4 regions of the Tunturiibacter empetritectus genome follow, and region 2 is predicted to be linked to each of the others. Evidence: predicted binding sites of a transcription regulator. Region 2 holds the regulator's gene; each other region holds the start of a gene.
What was found. Region 2 encodes LexA, which represses DNA repair genes until DNA is damaged. Its sites were predicted from a motif close to CANTTCGCTTTTTATTCGC; they were not measured.

Region 1 (3,674 bases), 1.0 Mb from region 2:
GCTCTAAGCAGGGAACTAAGCAGGGAACCTCTAAGCAGAAAACCGGGGAGGCTGCTACGGAAAGTTTGGGTCAACTGACGCTCCGAGGGTTTAAGCAACCAACGTTCAGCGCCAGGTGACCTGAGCCAGGCGGCGCGCAGCCGAGCGTACTCGAACCAGATCACCAAAAGCAACGAAAAGCTGAGCAACGAACAGCTGCTGGAAGCTGGGTCCATGCAGAGAGCGAATACCGTGTAGAAACGCAGTGCTTGCCAGCCTCCACGCGCAGAGCTATAGTTTGGGGCGCGACTGAGGGGGTGGCTGAATCCGCGCCAGCGTTTTAAACCTTGTGCTCTGCCTCGCCTTCCTCCTCTCTGCCTCCGCGGTGGGCCTTGCCCAGCAGCCTGCCAAAGACTGGCACGATCTCGAGACCCTCAAGCCCGGTGCCTCGATCCGAATCACGCTCGCCAGGCAAAGAACTCTCTGTGCCTTCGATTCGGTCAGTGAAGAAGCAATCGTCTGCCACAAGCGACAAGCCGGAGTGGATCGCTCGCTCTCCTTCCTCAGAACGGACATCCATCAGATCCGAGCCCGCAACGCAACCGGATCGATCATCGCAGGGGCCGCACTGGGCGCAGGCGTCGGTGCCGGAATCGGTGCCCTTGTCGACTCGCGCATCAACAATCCCGGCGCCACCAACAACGCAAAGTTCACCGGCGGACTCGCTCGTGCGGGCGGCCTCCTTGGCGCTCTCTTCGGCATCGCCACCGAGTTCGTCCCAGGCAAACTGCTCTACAAAGCGGAGAGCCAGCACCCCTGAACACGGCGCCCACGTCTCACTCACTTCTGTTTTAGTGAAACTGAATCCCATCCTGTCGAACAGCCATACGGGTCATTGACACAATCTTGCCGTCGCAGCTAAGGTTCGGGTACGGAGAATTTATTTGAAGACAAAATGGCTAATTGCTGCAATAACGTCAGTTACCTTAACTACGCCAACGTTCGGGCAGGTTGGCATCTACATCGGCAGAACACCGCCCCCGCTGCGTTATGAAGTACGGCCACCGATGCCCGGCGATGGATATGCCTGGGTCGATGGTTATTGGGGAGTCAACGACGGCCGTTATGCCTGGGTTCCCGGCCGCTGGGATCGTCCACCTTATCCCGGCGCCTACTGGTCCCATCCGCACTACGACCACTACCAAGAAGGCTGGCGCATGCACGAAGGCCACTGGGACCATGAAGACCATGGCGACCACTACGATCATGGTCATCATGACCATGACGACCACCATTAGCACTCAGTAAAGAGGTCCTGCCGGACGGGCCCACTGCGCGTGGGGCGGTCACTTCGTGACTTGTATACCGGCTTCGCCCAGGCCTTCCGATGGTCGGCACAAGATCTTTTCTCGCGACCAACGGGAGCGCCAACCGAAGGGGTATACAAGTCACGAAGTGACCGCTGCCCGCGCAGTGGGCCCATCCGGCAGGACATGATCTTCTAGAATCACCTGCAAGTTGTATTCGCCTTTTATTTGCTTTTCCCGCTTTGAATGCTAGAATCCCAAATTGAAACATCAACCTCCCTCTTACCCACCCCTCAGGAGAGAAATCACGTGGCAGATGACCGCAGCAAGGCAATAGAACTGGCCCTCTCCGGGCTGGAAAAGCAGTTTGGCAAAGGTTCCATCATGCGGCTCGGCTCGAAAGACGTCGTGCCCATCTCGGTCATCTCTACCGGTTCCATCTCCTTCGACGCAGCGCTCGGCGTAGGCGGCGTCCCCCGTGGCCGCGTCATCGAGATCTTTGGCCCTGAGTCCTCGGGTAAGACCACCATCACCCTCCAGATCATCGCCGAAGCGCAAAAAGCCGGCGGCCTCGCAGCCTTCGTCGATGCCGAACACGCGCTCGACCCAGCCTACGCCGCCAAGCTGGGCGTAGACATCGACAACCTCCTCGTCTCGCAGCCCGACTACGGGGAGCAGGCCCTCGAGATCGTCGAAGCCCTCGTCCGCTCGAACGCCATCGACGTCCTCGTGGTCGACTCCGTCGCCGCGCTGGTCCCTAAGGCTGAGCTCGACGGCGAGATGGGCGACTCCCACATGGGGCTACAGGCACGTTTGATGAGTCAGGCGCTGAGAAAGCTCACCGGCACCGTCTCGAAGTCACGCACCTGCCTGATCTTCATCAATCAGATCCGAGAGAAGATCGGCGTCATGTTCGGCAACCCCGAGACCACCACCGGCGGCAAGGCGCTCAAGTTCTACTCCTCCGTCCGCATCGACATCCGCCGCATCGGCGCCGTCAAGGACGGGGATTCCGTCGTCGGCTCCCGTACCAAGGTCAAGATCGTCAAGAACAAGGTCGCCGCACCCTTCCGCGACGCCGAGTTCGACATCCTCTACGGCGAAGGCATCTCCCGCGAAGGTGATGTGCTCGACCTCGCCGTCCTGCACAACATCGTCGACAAGAGCGGAGCCTGGTACAGCTACCAGGGCGAACGCATCGGCCAGGGCCGCGAAAACGTTCGCGCCTTCATGAAGGAAAACAAGGACGTCTTCGCCCGCGTCGACGCCGAACTCCGCAAGAAGCTAGGCATCTCCGGTGTAGCCTCAGCCGACGTCCCGCCAGTCCCCACAGACGGTCCCGTTCAAGCCAAGGAAGCCGTCCGCGCCAAAAAGTAAATCGTCACAGCAGGGAAGCACTAGAGGAAGCGCCGGCATAAGAGTTTGCCGGCGCTTCTCCTGCCTACAACGCGTCATCTGGCTCAAGCCCCCATCATCCACCTACAAGGCGTCATCTCGACCGAAGCAGCGAACAGCTTCATCGTTCGTTGCGCAGTGGAAAGACCCCGCATTGCTTTTCTTTAGATCCGGACAAAACAATTTTTCGCTGTCAAGCCCCTATCGAAGCTAAATCCATGCAACCAAACCACATAGGCGTGGCGTATGAGTTATATCAAAAAGCTTATACTGGAATCAGATCGAGAAAGCCCCGGACGAAACCGGGGCTTTCTTGCGAAAGAAACATCACAAACGCCCGTAACTCCTTCGCCTGCACGAATCTGCACGTAACTCATTTAGAATGAGGTTTTTGCAGGCCAATGATGCGTCTAAGTATATGATAATAAAGGATTTGCGCGCGGGTAATAGGGGGGGGGTGCCCCTGTCAGGGGAGGAGTCAAATCGGCAACAGAGCTGCCTCCTACTCCATCCCCTCGCCGCCTGGACCGCCCGGAGGGGGTGCCTGACCCTCGGAGCCCCGTCCGCCCGGGTCACCCTGCATCCTCATGCGGCGATGGTCCCGCATCTCGGCCTGCAGTTTGGTCCACTGGTCCGGCGTCAGCACATTGCGAATCCCCAGCAGCATCTTGGCGTTCGCCTTTTCAAGCTCGGCTCGCGCCTGGGCCGTGTGGTCGATCTGCGCCAGAATCTTGTTCGTATCCGGAGGATCAGCCGCCAGCATCGGCTCCATCAGAACCTCCTGCTTCTCGACCGCGGCCCTCAGGTCGATCAGTTGCAGTTTGCTCTGCTGCAGGATGTCGTCCATCTTCTTCTGCTGGTCCGGAGTCAGGTTCAGCTTCTGGATCAGGTCGGGATTGTGCCACCAGATTCCTGGAGGCCCGATGCGGAAACCCCCGCGCATCCCCCCGCCCCCGTTCCATCCGCCGCGATCCCGATCCATCCCCACGCCCG
Region 2 (3,674 bases):
TCAAGGCGCTCCACGAAATCTGCAGGACCTGCCTGTGGTGCCAGCTCACGCACCGGCATACGCCGCACTCGCCGGAAGCAGGTCAACCCGGCCCGCACTCTTACGCCCGCTGCTCATCCGGTAACCTTCTCCTCGCACTGTCTCGATGACCGAGTACCCCAGGTCGCCATCTATACTCGCCACCGCCAGCTTCCGTCGCAGATAGTTGATGTACACATCCACCACATTGGTCCCGGCATCGGGAGACATCTGCCACACATCTCGCAGCAACTCACTCCGGCTGGAGCACTGCCCGCCCCGCTTCAGCAAAAACTCCAGCAGGCTAAACTCCTTTACCGTCAGGTCCACCAGCTGACCGTTCCGCATTACCTTGCGCTCCATCCGGTTCAGCTCGACGTCGCCATGCCGGAGCACCGGGTCGGCGAACTGCTCCCGCCGCCGCAGTAATGCCCGGCAACGCGCAGTCAGTTCATGAAAACTGAAAGGTTTCAGCAGACAGTCATCCGCGCCCAGGTTCAAACATTTGATCCGCTCTTCCACCGAGCTGCGGCCAGTCAGCACAAGCACCGAGGTCTCATCGAAGCGCCCGCTCATCTCCGCCAGCACTTCGGTTCCATCTTTTCGCGGAAGACTCAGGTCCAGGACGATCAGGTCCGGACGATGTTCCTCCGCATGCCGCAACCCAGCCTCGCCATCGCACACCCAATCCACTTGGTGTCCCTCCAGCTTTAAACCCTTCTGGAGAAACAACCCTAAAGCTGCATCATCTTCCACAATCAGAACTCGCATTTCGTCTCCCAAGGCACAATCAAGTTGTTCAGGTCACACCGTCCAACCGAAATTGCGTTACCGTTTCGGTGGCGTGTTATTACCTTGGTGCATCCTGCTCATCCTGACAAGAGTTCTTCACAGTCTTTTTTGGGGACAATTTCAAAACGGGAATTTTCGCATTACCTCGCCAAAAACCGCTCCACGCGCGACGACACAGCTTCAGCGTCGCAGTTCATGATCAGATGCGCGCAGCTTCCCGCCGAAATGTACGTCTCTGCCCCCACAGCTTTCGCCCACTGCAGCGCAGGCTGCGGAGTCACCATGCGATCCTCCGCCGCCACAATTACCAGGAACTTCACAGGCACTTCCCGCGCAACCTCGCCGATCGTTCTTCCATGCAGCACATCGTGATGCATGATCGCCTTCGCCTGCCACACCCTGTCATTCGCGTCCTGTCGTTGCGGGGACTCGACCGTCTTCAACCATTGTGCAAACTGCGCTTTGGGAACCTCAGCATTCCGATACTGTGGCGCGCTCACAATCATCGTCCCGATCGCATTGGCAAGCTTCAACTGCGGCTCCGTCACATACCGCCCATCCTTGTAGTCGGGGTCCGACTCGATCGCATCGATCACGATCTGTTTCGACAGCAGATCAAAGCTCGTTACCTGTGGGGTCCCCACAATCGGCACCGCAAGATCGACGAACTTCGGATACAGGACCGCCCACGCAAACACCTGCTCTGCGCCCATCGACAGCCCTACCACCGCGTGCGCATGCCGCACATGCAGCACCTCGGTCAACACGCGATACTGCGCACGCACCATGTCCTCCATCGTGAACACCGGAAACTCCGGCCCATGCTGCTTTTTGCTATTCGATGGCGACGAAGAAACCCCATCCCCGAACGCATCGAAGGCCACCCCGAAGAACCGCGACGTATCCACCAGCCGGTGCCCGGTCTCGTCATTCCCGAAGAGAGGCACCAGATCCTCACTCCGTCCATTCAGCCAGGAAGGCATCACCACGACATTCGACCCATCCGCGTTTAAGGTGCCAAAGGTGCGATACCCAACCCTGCAATCCAACACCACGTTACCGTTTTCCAAAGTGCAGCTTCCCAACTCGGCAATCTTCTGTGCCTCCTCCGCCCACCCCGCGGGCACAAAGAGCACCAAGGCCATCACTAACCCGAAGAGGCGAACCAGCTTCTTAGAAGTTTTCATGGAATCAGCATATCCATATCCTCATCATCTCCATCTCCATCTCCGCTCTCTCTATCGCGAGTGCTCCTCGAATCCCCCTCGATAAAATTAACTCGAAAGATCTCCTTGCAATTCGCTTTTTATTCGCTACAATCATCCGCATGGCAATTACACGGCGACAAAAAGAGGTCATTGACTTTCTTTCCGGCTTCACCCAGAAGAATGGCTACTCGCCCTCCTACGAGGAGATCGCCAGCGGTCTGGGCCTCAGCTCCCTCGCCACCGTCCATAAACACATCACCAACCTCCAGAATAAGGGCCTCCTCCAGCGCGCGCACAATCGCAGCCGTTCGATCGACGTCCTTCCCGCGCGCAGCAGTAAAAAGGGCTCCGACCGCCTCCCGTTGCTGGGCCGCATCGCCGCTGGCAAGCCTGTAGAAGCGATCGAGAGCGCTGAGAGCATCTCCCTCTCAGACATCATCGGCAACCGCGAGGTCTTTGCTCTCGAAGTCCGAGGCGACTCCATGCGCGACGAACACATCGTCTCCGGCGACTACGTTCTGGTCGAGCGCACCCGTACCGCTCGCGAGGGCGAGATCATCGTCGCTCTGATCGACGGCTCCGACGCAACCCTCAAGCGCTTCTACCGCGAGGGCAGCATGATCCGCCTCCAACCCTCCAATACCGAGATGTCTCCCATCTACGCTCCAGCCGCCAATGTCAGCATCCAGGGCAAGGTCCTTGGGGTTCTTCGAAAGTACGCATAAATTCGCAGCCGTCCGCCTGTCCCACTGCTTCCTCCCTCCCAACTCCCTCGTCTAAACGTCGACTCTGCAACATCGGCACGCCGCCACGTAAACTTTTTCGTAGTCGACGGAACCGCGGAGCGCATTCCTGCGTAACCACACTCCGAAGACTCATATCACCAGCACCAACGGGAGCAAGCCATTGGCCACGCAGCGTAAAAACAAACGGAAGACATGGCTTTGGGTCGGCCTCAGCGTCCTGGTCTTAGCCGTCGTTCTCGGCGTGGTCGCAGCCGCCCGCGGCAACACCACAAAGTTTGAGCCCTCGCAGCTAGCCAAGGTAGAGCGTGGAGACATCGCCCGCTCCGTCGTCGCCACCGGCAAGGTTCAGCCCATCACTAAGGTAGAGGTCAAATCCAAAGCCTCAGGAATCGTCACTCGCCTCGACACCGACATCAATGCCCACGTCCATCAGGGCCAGGTTCTCGCCCAACTCGACCAGCAGGAGATCCTCGATCAGGTCGCCGCACAGAAGGCCCAACTCGCCGCAGCCGAATCAAACGCTCGCGCCGCCGAAGCCTCCATCCAGTACGACAAGGTTAACGCTGAAGCGCCCGATCTGCCGATGTACAAACACACGTACGATCGCAACCTCCAGATGTCCAAAGAGGGTGTGGTCTCCCAGCAGGCGCTCGACGACGCTCAGCAGAAGTACCTCTCTGCCGCCAACACCCGTGATAAGGCCGTCTCGCAAATCTCGGTCGACTCCTCGAAACTTCGCCAGGCAGAGGCCCAGGTAGCCCAGAACAAGGCGTCTCTGAAGCAACTCGAAGAGCAGCTCGGCTACACCACCGTCATCTCCCCTATGGACGGCACCATCCTCTCCCGCGACGTGGAGATCGGCGACGCTGTCAGCTCCATCCTCGTCCTCGGCTCAACAGCCACCCTCGTC
Region 3 (3,674 bases), 220 kb from region 2:
CCGGGTTGTTCGCCGACGAGGATGAGTTTGGCACGGGCTGCTCCGACCCCGGGAACCACTTGGGTGGCGTGCTGGTACAGTTCGCAGCCCTTACATGCGGGGAGTGCGGCGCGAAGGGTGGGCAGCGAGTGGTCTTCCGGGACGAAGGGTTGCGCAGAGGGCTGTTGCTGTTGACGTGTAACCATGTCGGAGACTCGGCTTTGAGATTTGATGAGGAGGTCGGGTAGAAGCGAGATCTCGGGAAGATTCTTCCAGTAGCGGACGGGCATCTCGCTGCGCATCATCTCCGGGTTGATGCGCGCGGGGTTGTAGATGCTGGCGTAGTACGAGCGCCAGAGATCTTCGAGCTCGTCTTCGGCGGGGGCAGACTCGCGAGGCAGGCCCGGGGCGAAGGCGAGTTGTTTGCCGGTAGGATCCCACGAGACGGAGGCGTCGGGCGTAAGGATAGTCCAGCGCATGATGCCGAAGCGTTCGACGAAGAAAGGCGCTGCGAGTGGAAGGATGCGGTGGTCGGGCTGGTACCAGGCGATGAAGTGTTCGCAGGTGTCGGGCTGTGAGGGCGTTGGGGTGGCGTGAGGATCAGGTTCGCAGTGGGGAAGTGCGGTGTGGTTGAGGCCAAAGGGCGTAGGCACGGCGAGTACAAGGTGGTGCGGATTGGGGTCAGTGGGGAGGGATTCGTCGACGACGATGGGGCGGCCGTTGAGATCGTCCGGTTCGAGCACCATGCGAAAGCGGACGAAGGCGTGCATCTTATGAAGGTCGCGGCGGACCTGCGATTCGAGACGTTCGAGTTCGGCGACGTCGGGGTCGACGGAGATTTTAAGGAGATTGCGATTGGCTTGCAGGCGATAGAGGATGCGATATAGGAGATTCCAGCGCAGGGGATCGCGATGGACGGCGGCGCACTCTGCGGATTCGAGAAAGGATTTGGAGGTATGCGGCGCCGTAATTGGAGGGCCGGTGGGACCGTCGGCCAATTCGAGGGTAAGGTCCAGCGTGGAGGGGACAGTCGAGTCTTGCAGCTCGAGTTCCTCGGGGAGATAGCCGAGGTGCAGGGCTTCGCGTGCTGCTTCACGCCATGCGTTGAAGTCGGGTTCAAGGAGAATTCGCTTCATGTTTTAAAGAGAGCCGGTGAGTGCGCTGAGAGGTGCGAATAGATCGAGCTGTGTGAAAGGTTGCGCCTCATCTGCGGCGGGTTGCTGATGAGGAATGTGGTCGATAGCGATGAGATAGGGTAAGGCGTTCTTCAGGCGAACGTGAAGTTTCTTCAGGTCGTCGATGAGGAGGCGATGGTACTTACGGATGCTGAGGATGCGCTCGACGTTGCGGTAGCCGATGCCGGGGACGCGGAGAAGTACTTCGCGCGGCGCAGCGTTGACATCGACAGGGAAGAACTCAGGATGGGATTTTGCCCAGGTGGTCTTTGGATCTTCGGTGAGGGAGAGCGAGGGTTCTTCTTCGGAGGTGAGTTCGGCTGCGGTGAAGCCGTAGAAGCGCATGAGCCAGTCGGATTGATAGAGGCGATGCTCCCGGATCAGAGGCGCCGGCTTCAGCGGGAGGCGAGCATCTGCATCGGGGTAGGGGCTAAAGCCGGTGTAGTAGATGCGGCGCAGTTTGTACTGGCCGTAGAGATGGGTGGCGGTCTTGAGGATCTCGCGGTCGGTGGCTGGCGTGGCTCCTACGACCATCTGTGTGGACTGGCCTGCGGCGGTGAACTTTGGAGTTGATGGGAGCTTGCGGCGATCCTCGTCGGCCTCGTCTTTGTGCAGGGCGATCTTGTTCATCGTGGATTCGATGACTGCGGTTTTCTTTTCGGGGGCGAGTTGGACGAGGTCCTGCTGGGTGGGAAGCTCAATGTTGGCGCTGAGACGGTCGGCGAAGAGTCCGGCTTGCTCGATGAGGCGCTCGCTGGCTCCGGGGATTGCTTTGAGGTGGATGTAACCGCCGAAGTGATGAACGGTGCGTAGGCTCTTGGCGACCTGGATGAGCTGCTCCATGGTGTAGTCAGGGGATTGAATGATGCCGGAGGAGAGAAAGAGACCTTCGATGTAGTTGCGTTTGTAAAAGTCGAGCGTGAGTTTGACAACCTCGTCGGGAGTGAAGCGCGCGCGTTGGATATTGGAGGAGATCCGATTGACGCAGAAGACGCAGTCGTAGGTGCAGAAGTTAGTGAGCAGAATCTTAAGCAGAGAGACGCAGCGACCGTCAGGGGTGTAGCTGTGGCAGATCCCCATGCCGTCGGAGTGGCCGACACCCTTGCCGTTGCCACTGCGCTTGGCTCCTGATGACGCGCACGAGGCGTCATACTTTGCAGCGTCGGCGAGGATTTCGAGTTTTTGTTGAACGTTCATAGTGGCAGGGTGCAACTCTGGACTATTTGATGCTTTATTATAGCGAATAAAAGGCGAATATTGTTCCTGGAGGTTGATTCGATTTGAGCGGTTCAACATCAAACAGAAGTGACTTTAGACAAGGTAGAAAAAAAGCTTCGACTTTCGGTGCTGGATCAGTCGCCGGTGCCTGCGGGGAGCATGCCGGGGCAGGCGTTGCAAAACTCGATTGAACTGGCGAAGCTGGTCGATGAGTTGGGGTATGGCCGGTTCTGGATGTCGGAACACCATGCGATGGATACGCTGGCGTGTACGGCGCCCGAGGTGATGCTGGCCCGGATCGGTGCAGAGACCAAACGGATCCGGATTGGATCGGGTGGGATTATGCTGCCGCACTACACGCCGCTGAAGGTTGCGGAGTGCTTTCGGACGCTGCATGCGCTGTATCCGGGGCGAGTGGATCTGGGGATTGGGCGCGCGCCGGGCGGTGGGCCGATTGAGGCATTGGCTTTGAAGCGTGATCGGAAGACGAAGATGCTGGATGATTTTCCTGACCAGGTGAGCGAGCTGCTGGCGTTTCTAGGGCACCGGTTTCCGGAGGGGCATCCGTTCGCGGGGATTCGGGTCTCACCGGAGATGCCGGGAGCGCCGGATGTGTGGATGCTGGGGTCGAGCCTGTGGAGCGCGGCAGCGGCGGTGGAGTTTGGCCTGCCTTACTCGTTTGCGCACTTCTTCAGCCCGGTGAATACGCGAGCGGCGATTGAGACTTATCGGCGTGGTTTTACTGAGAGCATCTACCGGAAGACGGCGGAGGCTACGGTGGCGGTGGGTGTGATCTGCGCAGAGACGCAGGAGGAGGCGGAGTTTCTGTTTTCGAGCGTGCGTCTGCTGCAGCGGCGAATTCGCCAGGGGGATCGGCGGCCGGTGGCTTCGCCCGAGGAAGCGGCGCGGGAGTTGTACCTGTTAGGCGATATGCCGCAAGAGGAGGGCGAGTGGCCGCGGTACTTTGTGGGAACGCCTGCGCTGGTGCGAGAGCGGCTGGAGGCGATGGCTGCGGAGTTGGGGATCGGGGAGCTGCTCGTGAATACGATTGTGTGGGAACAGAAGAAGCGGCTGCGGAGTTATGAGTTGTTGGCGCGAGAGTTTGAAGTGGAACCGGTTGGGGTGACTGGTGCGAGGCAGTCAGCTGAAACGCCACTCTACCGGTAAGCGAATTCTACGGAATTCATTTCGTGCTTGAAACCTCTCTGTAACAGCAGATCCCTCAAATCTGGCGAGCGATCCTGAGAAATCGTCACGATAGACTGCAATTACAAGCCGGGACGCGCGTCTATGGTTCCAGTC
Region 4 (3,674 bases), 2.0 Mb from region 2:
AGGTTATGTCGTATTCGCGGATGTCCTTGCTATGAGCACCGCCACGCATCTTGATGATCAACATAATCTTACGCAGCTGGCCCTCGATTTCTACATAGCGCATGCGAATGATGTCGTCGGTGAGAAATGAGATTAAGTAGCTACTGAACGGGAATTTATTGAATGACTCTTCCATCTCCAGGGTGCTCAGGATGGTAATTCCAATTCCGGTCAGAGCGAAGATCATGCGATAAAGCGATTCCCTGAAGTCGGTTCGGAATCCGGGAGCGAGCGCCATCTCGAAGCCCGCCAACGAGTCAATGACCAGCCGCTTTGCGCCTGTTCTCTGAACCGCATCGATGAGCTCTTGCATGGTCTCGTCCACGGACAGGTCGAGGGGCCGCAGATAGATGACTTCAAGGCTACCGTCTTTCAAAGCTGCACCTAGGTCAAGGCCGAAGGCGGCAGCACGATCGGCATACTCGTCAGGTCGCTCTTCAAAGATCGCCACAATGCCGGACTCCCCTGCGCGAAGACCGGCAGCGATGAACTGAGTGGCCATGAGCGATTTCCCCGTACCGGATGATCCTGCGACCAACAAGCTATCCCCTTCCGGGATGCCTCCACCCATCATCTCGTCAAGTGCCGGGATACCTGTGGAAAGGCGTCTCCGGTCCGGATCTTTCCTTCGAGTTCCTACCAATCCCAACGTTCTAGAGAAGGCTTGCAGTCCTGCATCGGTAATGCGAAAGGTATGCATTCCGGGCACAGACATCTGTCCGCGCAACTTCATGACCTGCAGCTTGCGCACCACGGAGTTTCGCTCGACCTGCTGAAAGAGCCAGAAGAGCCCGTCTGCCACGGTAAAGACGGGGTTGTCGACCAACTCAGATTCGCTGTACTCCCCAATAAGGAATGTCGTCGCCTCCCAACTGGTAAGAAGCAATGCAAGTTCTTGCACAAAGGTCTGAACCTCAACTTCGCGGTCGCCATGATGTTCGCGTCGCAGAACAGTTCGGAAAGAGTCCACCACGACAATGCCTGCATTGGTAGCCTGCACCTGCTTCGTGATCTCTTCCAGCACGCCTTTCAATCCACGTTCGACCAAGTCCTGGCTGAGGTTTACGAAACGAACAGCAGTGTTCAGTTTCGTCGCGTCGAAGAAGGTATATTGCTGCTGATAGCGCAGCATCTTGAGAGCTGGTTCCCCGAGAACCGTAAAGTAAAGGGCCGGCCTCTCCGGAGTGGCGTTCTTGAAGACGAATTGATGCGCCAGCGTCGTCTTTCCACATCCCGGCGCGCCTGCGATGATGTTGAACGAAAATTCCGGGAATCCGCCGCCCAGAATCTCGTCAAGCCCAAGAACTCCCGAACTAAGCTGTTTGATTTTTACCTTGCTGTTCTGGTTCATTGCAATTCCTTCCCCAGAGAATTTAAGCCGAGTCCGGGTAAATCCGGCCATATGTCATGCAGGAGCCGCATGGTAAGTGTTTCTCCAATGAATGTGATCAAAAGGCTAAGCAGGTAGCCGACAAGGATGGCGTGCGCCTCAGCGGCCGCGCCCTCCAAGCCCTCCAGAGATCCATCCGGTTTGACCTGTACCGGGCTGAGTGCAGGGGCCTCTCGCTTGGCCAAAGTCAAAGCGCGTGAGAGAAGAGAGCTGAACCCTGCGGTTCCCGTTAACATAACAAGAGGGCGACGCAGCTTCTCACAGACGCGGCACGTCGCAAGCTGGTCTGCTGCGGAGACACTTTGGGAACGAGCTTCAAAGGCTACAAGCTGTTTGGCGAGTTCTCTTGTCTCGGATTTAATACCAGCTTGCCTCATCGTCTTTCAATTGAAAGTTCGCGCGTGCGCATCCGTTTGTCCCCGAAGTTCATCATTTCACAAAAGATGGTCTAGTTTAGCTGGACTCGCACGATCATAGATGTGACACGGCTTCAATTTTGCATTCGGTCCGTTGTGTGCTGTCAACACACGCTTTTGAAGATGCGCATTACTGGAATCGATTTCAGATCCTGAAGTAACCTATCGATGGGATGAGCTGATCCGCAATTTTTCGCTGGTCTATTGTTCCCGCAATAGCCTTGTTTCGTTATGGCTGCGAAGGGGTTGACCGCTCGGCCTATAATGAACTATGGCAATCGCTCCTCCGGCCTCTACGCAGGCTGGCCCGCAGCCGAAGCCGCATGACGAACCGAAGAGTCAACCGGATGTGAAAGATACCGACACGGGGATCGAGCTGGAGGCAGCTCTTCCTGTCGCGGAACCATCGGTGGCCTTGGAGACGACCCCTCGTGGAAAGAAGAAGAAGACTGCGGCGCATGATGGCTCGGCGCTGGTGATTGCGGGCGTGGAGGAGTCTTCGGCGAGTCACCTGGCGGGGAGTTCGGCGAAGGATATCCATGCGGTGGATGCGAAGTTTCAGCGGCTGCTGGAGACGGTGCATGAGAACCGGCCGGCGGACGATCTAGAGATTATTCGTGGGGCGTGGGCGTTCTGCCTGCAGCAGCATGAGGGACAGAAGCGGGCCAGCGGCGAGCCTTACATCATCCATCCGCTAGAGGTGGCGCAGGTGCTGGCCGAGTTGAAGATGGATTCGACTGCGATTGCGGCGGGGCTGCTGCATGATGCGGTCGAGGATACTGATGTCACGTCGGTGGAGATTGCGAAGCGGTTTGGCGATCAGGTGGCGCACATCGTTGAGGGTGTGACAAAGCTTGAAAAGATCAAGTTTGCGAATCGCGAGGATCACCAGGCGGAGAATATTCGCAAGATGCTGCTGGCGATGGTGACCGATGTTCGGGTGGTGATTATTAAGCTCGCGGATCGGTTACATAATATGCGGACGCTTGAGCACCTGAAGCCGGAGAAGCAGCAGAAGATTGCGCGGGAGACTCTTGATATCTACGCTCCGCTGGCGCACCGGCTGGGCATGGGCAAGCTGCGCGGGGAGCTGGAGGATCTGGCGTTTCGGTATACCGATCCTTATGCGTATGAGCAGGTGTCGACTGAGGTGGATGCGCTGCGCGGGGCGGGCGAGGAGTTTCTGCAGAAGATCGTGACACAGCTTGAGGCGAAGCTGAAGGAGTTCAAGATTCAGGGGCGGGTGGAGTCGCGGATCAAGCGGCTTTATTCGATTCAGCAGAAGCTGGTGGATCAGAAGATTCCGGTGGATCAGGTCTACGATCTGCTGGCGATTCGCGTGATCTGCAATACCGTTCAGGACTGCTATGCGCTGCTGGGGCTGCTGCACTCGATCTGGCGGCCGGTGCCGGGAAGGATTAAAGACTTTATCGCGATGCCCCGACCGAATCTTTATCAGTCGCTGCATACGACGCTGATCGCGGAGGGGGAGCATCAGTTTGAGGTGCAGATTCGGACGGAGGATATGCACCGGGTTGCGGAAGAGGGGATCGCGGCGCACTGGAAGTACAAGGCGTCGGACAACGTAAGCGCGAAGGACGAGCAGAGGCTGGCGTGGGTAAGGCAGTTGATGGAATGGCAGCGGGAGATGACCGATCCCAATGAGTTCATGTCGACGCTGAAGATCGATTTGTATCCGGAGGAGGTTTACACCTTTACGCCGAAGGGCAAGGTGGTGGTGCTGCCGAAGGATGCCAGTCCGATTGATTTTGCTTATGCGATCCATACCGAGGTGGGGAATACGACGGTGGGGGCGAAGGTGAATGGGC

Region 1: recA (recombinase RecA) is a predicted target of LexA. The motif match lies at 1,500-1,518, and genes of this name have one in related genera.
Region 3: RBB75_RS18460 (putative DNA modification/repair radical SAM protein) is a predicted target of LexA. The motif match lies at 2,394-2,412, and genes of this name have one in related genera.
Region 4: RBB75_RS09360 (ATPase domain-containing protein) is a predicted target of LexA. The motif match lies at 1,484-1,502, and genes of this name have one in related genera.

Annotation. Positions count from the first base shown of each region.
Region 1 is NZ_CP132932.1:3,158,023-3,161,696, forward strand. It holds gene RBB75_RS13100 (hypothetical protein) at 329-799, shown strand; gene RBB75_RS13105 (hypothetical protein) at 924-1,277, shown strand; gene recA (recombinase RecA) at 1,596-2,663, shown strand; gene RBB75_RS13115 (Spy/CpxP family protein refolding chaperone) at 3,184-3,674, opposite strand, start outside.
Region 2 is NZ_CP132932.1:4,187,636-4,191,309, reverse strand. It holds gene RBB75_RS17480 (hypothetical protein) at 1-59, opposite strand, end outside; gene RBB75_RS17475 (response regulator transcription factor) at 46-789, opposite strand; gene RBB75_RS17470 (alpha/beta fold hydrolase) at 951-1,997, opposite strand; gene lexA (transcriptional repressor LexA) at 2,138-2,743, shown strand; gene RBB75_RS17460 (efflux RND transporter periplasmic adaptor subunit) at 2,925-3,674, shown strand, end outside.
Region 3 is NZ_CP132932.1:4,411,713-4,415,386, reverse strand. It holds gene RBB75_RS18465 (UdgX family uracil-DNA binding protein) at 1-1,115, opposite strand, end outside; gene RBB75_RS18460 (putative DNA modification/repair radical SAM protein) at 1,119-2,351, opposite strand; gene RBB75_RS18455 (LLM class flavin-dependent oxidoreductase) at 2,460-3,539, shown strand.
Region 4 is NZ_CP132932.1:2,235,698-2,239,371, reverse strand. It holds gene RBB75_RS09360 (ATPase domain-containing protein) at 1-1,390, opposite strand, end outside; gene RBB75_RS09355 (RelA/SpoT family protein) at 2,117-3,674, shown strand, end outside.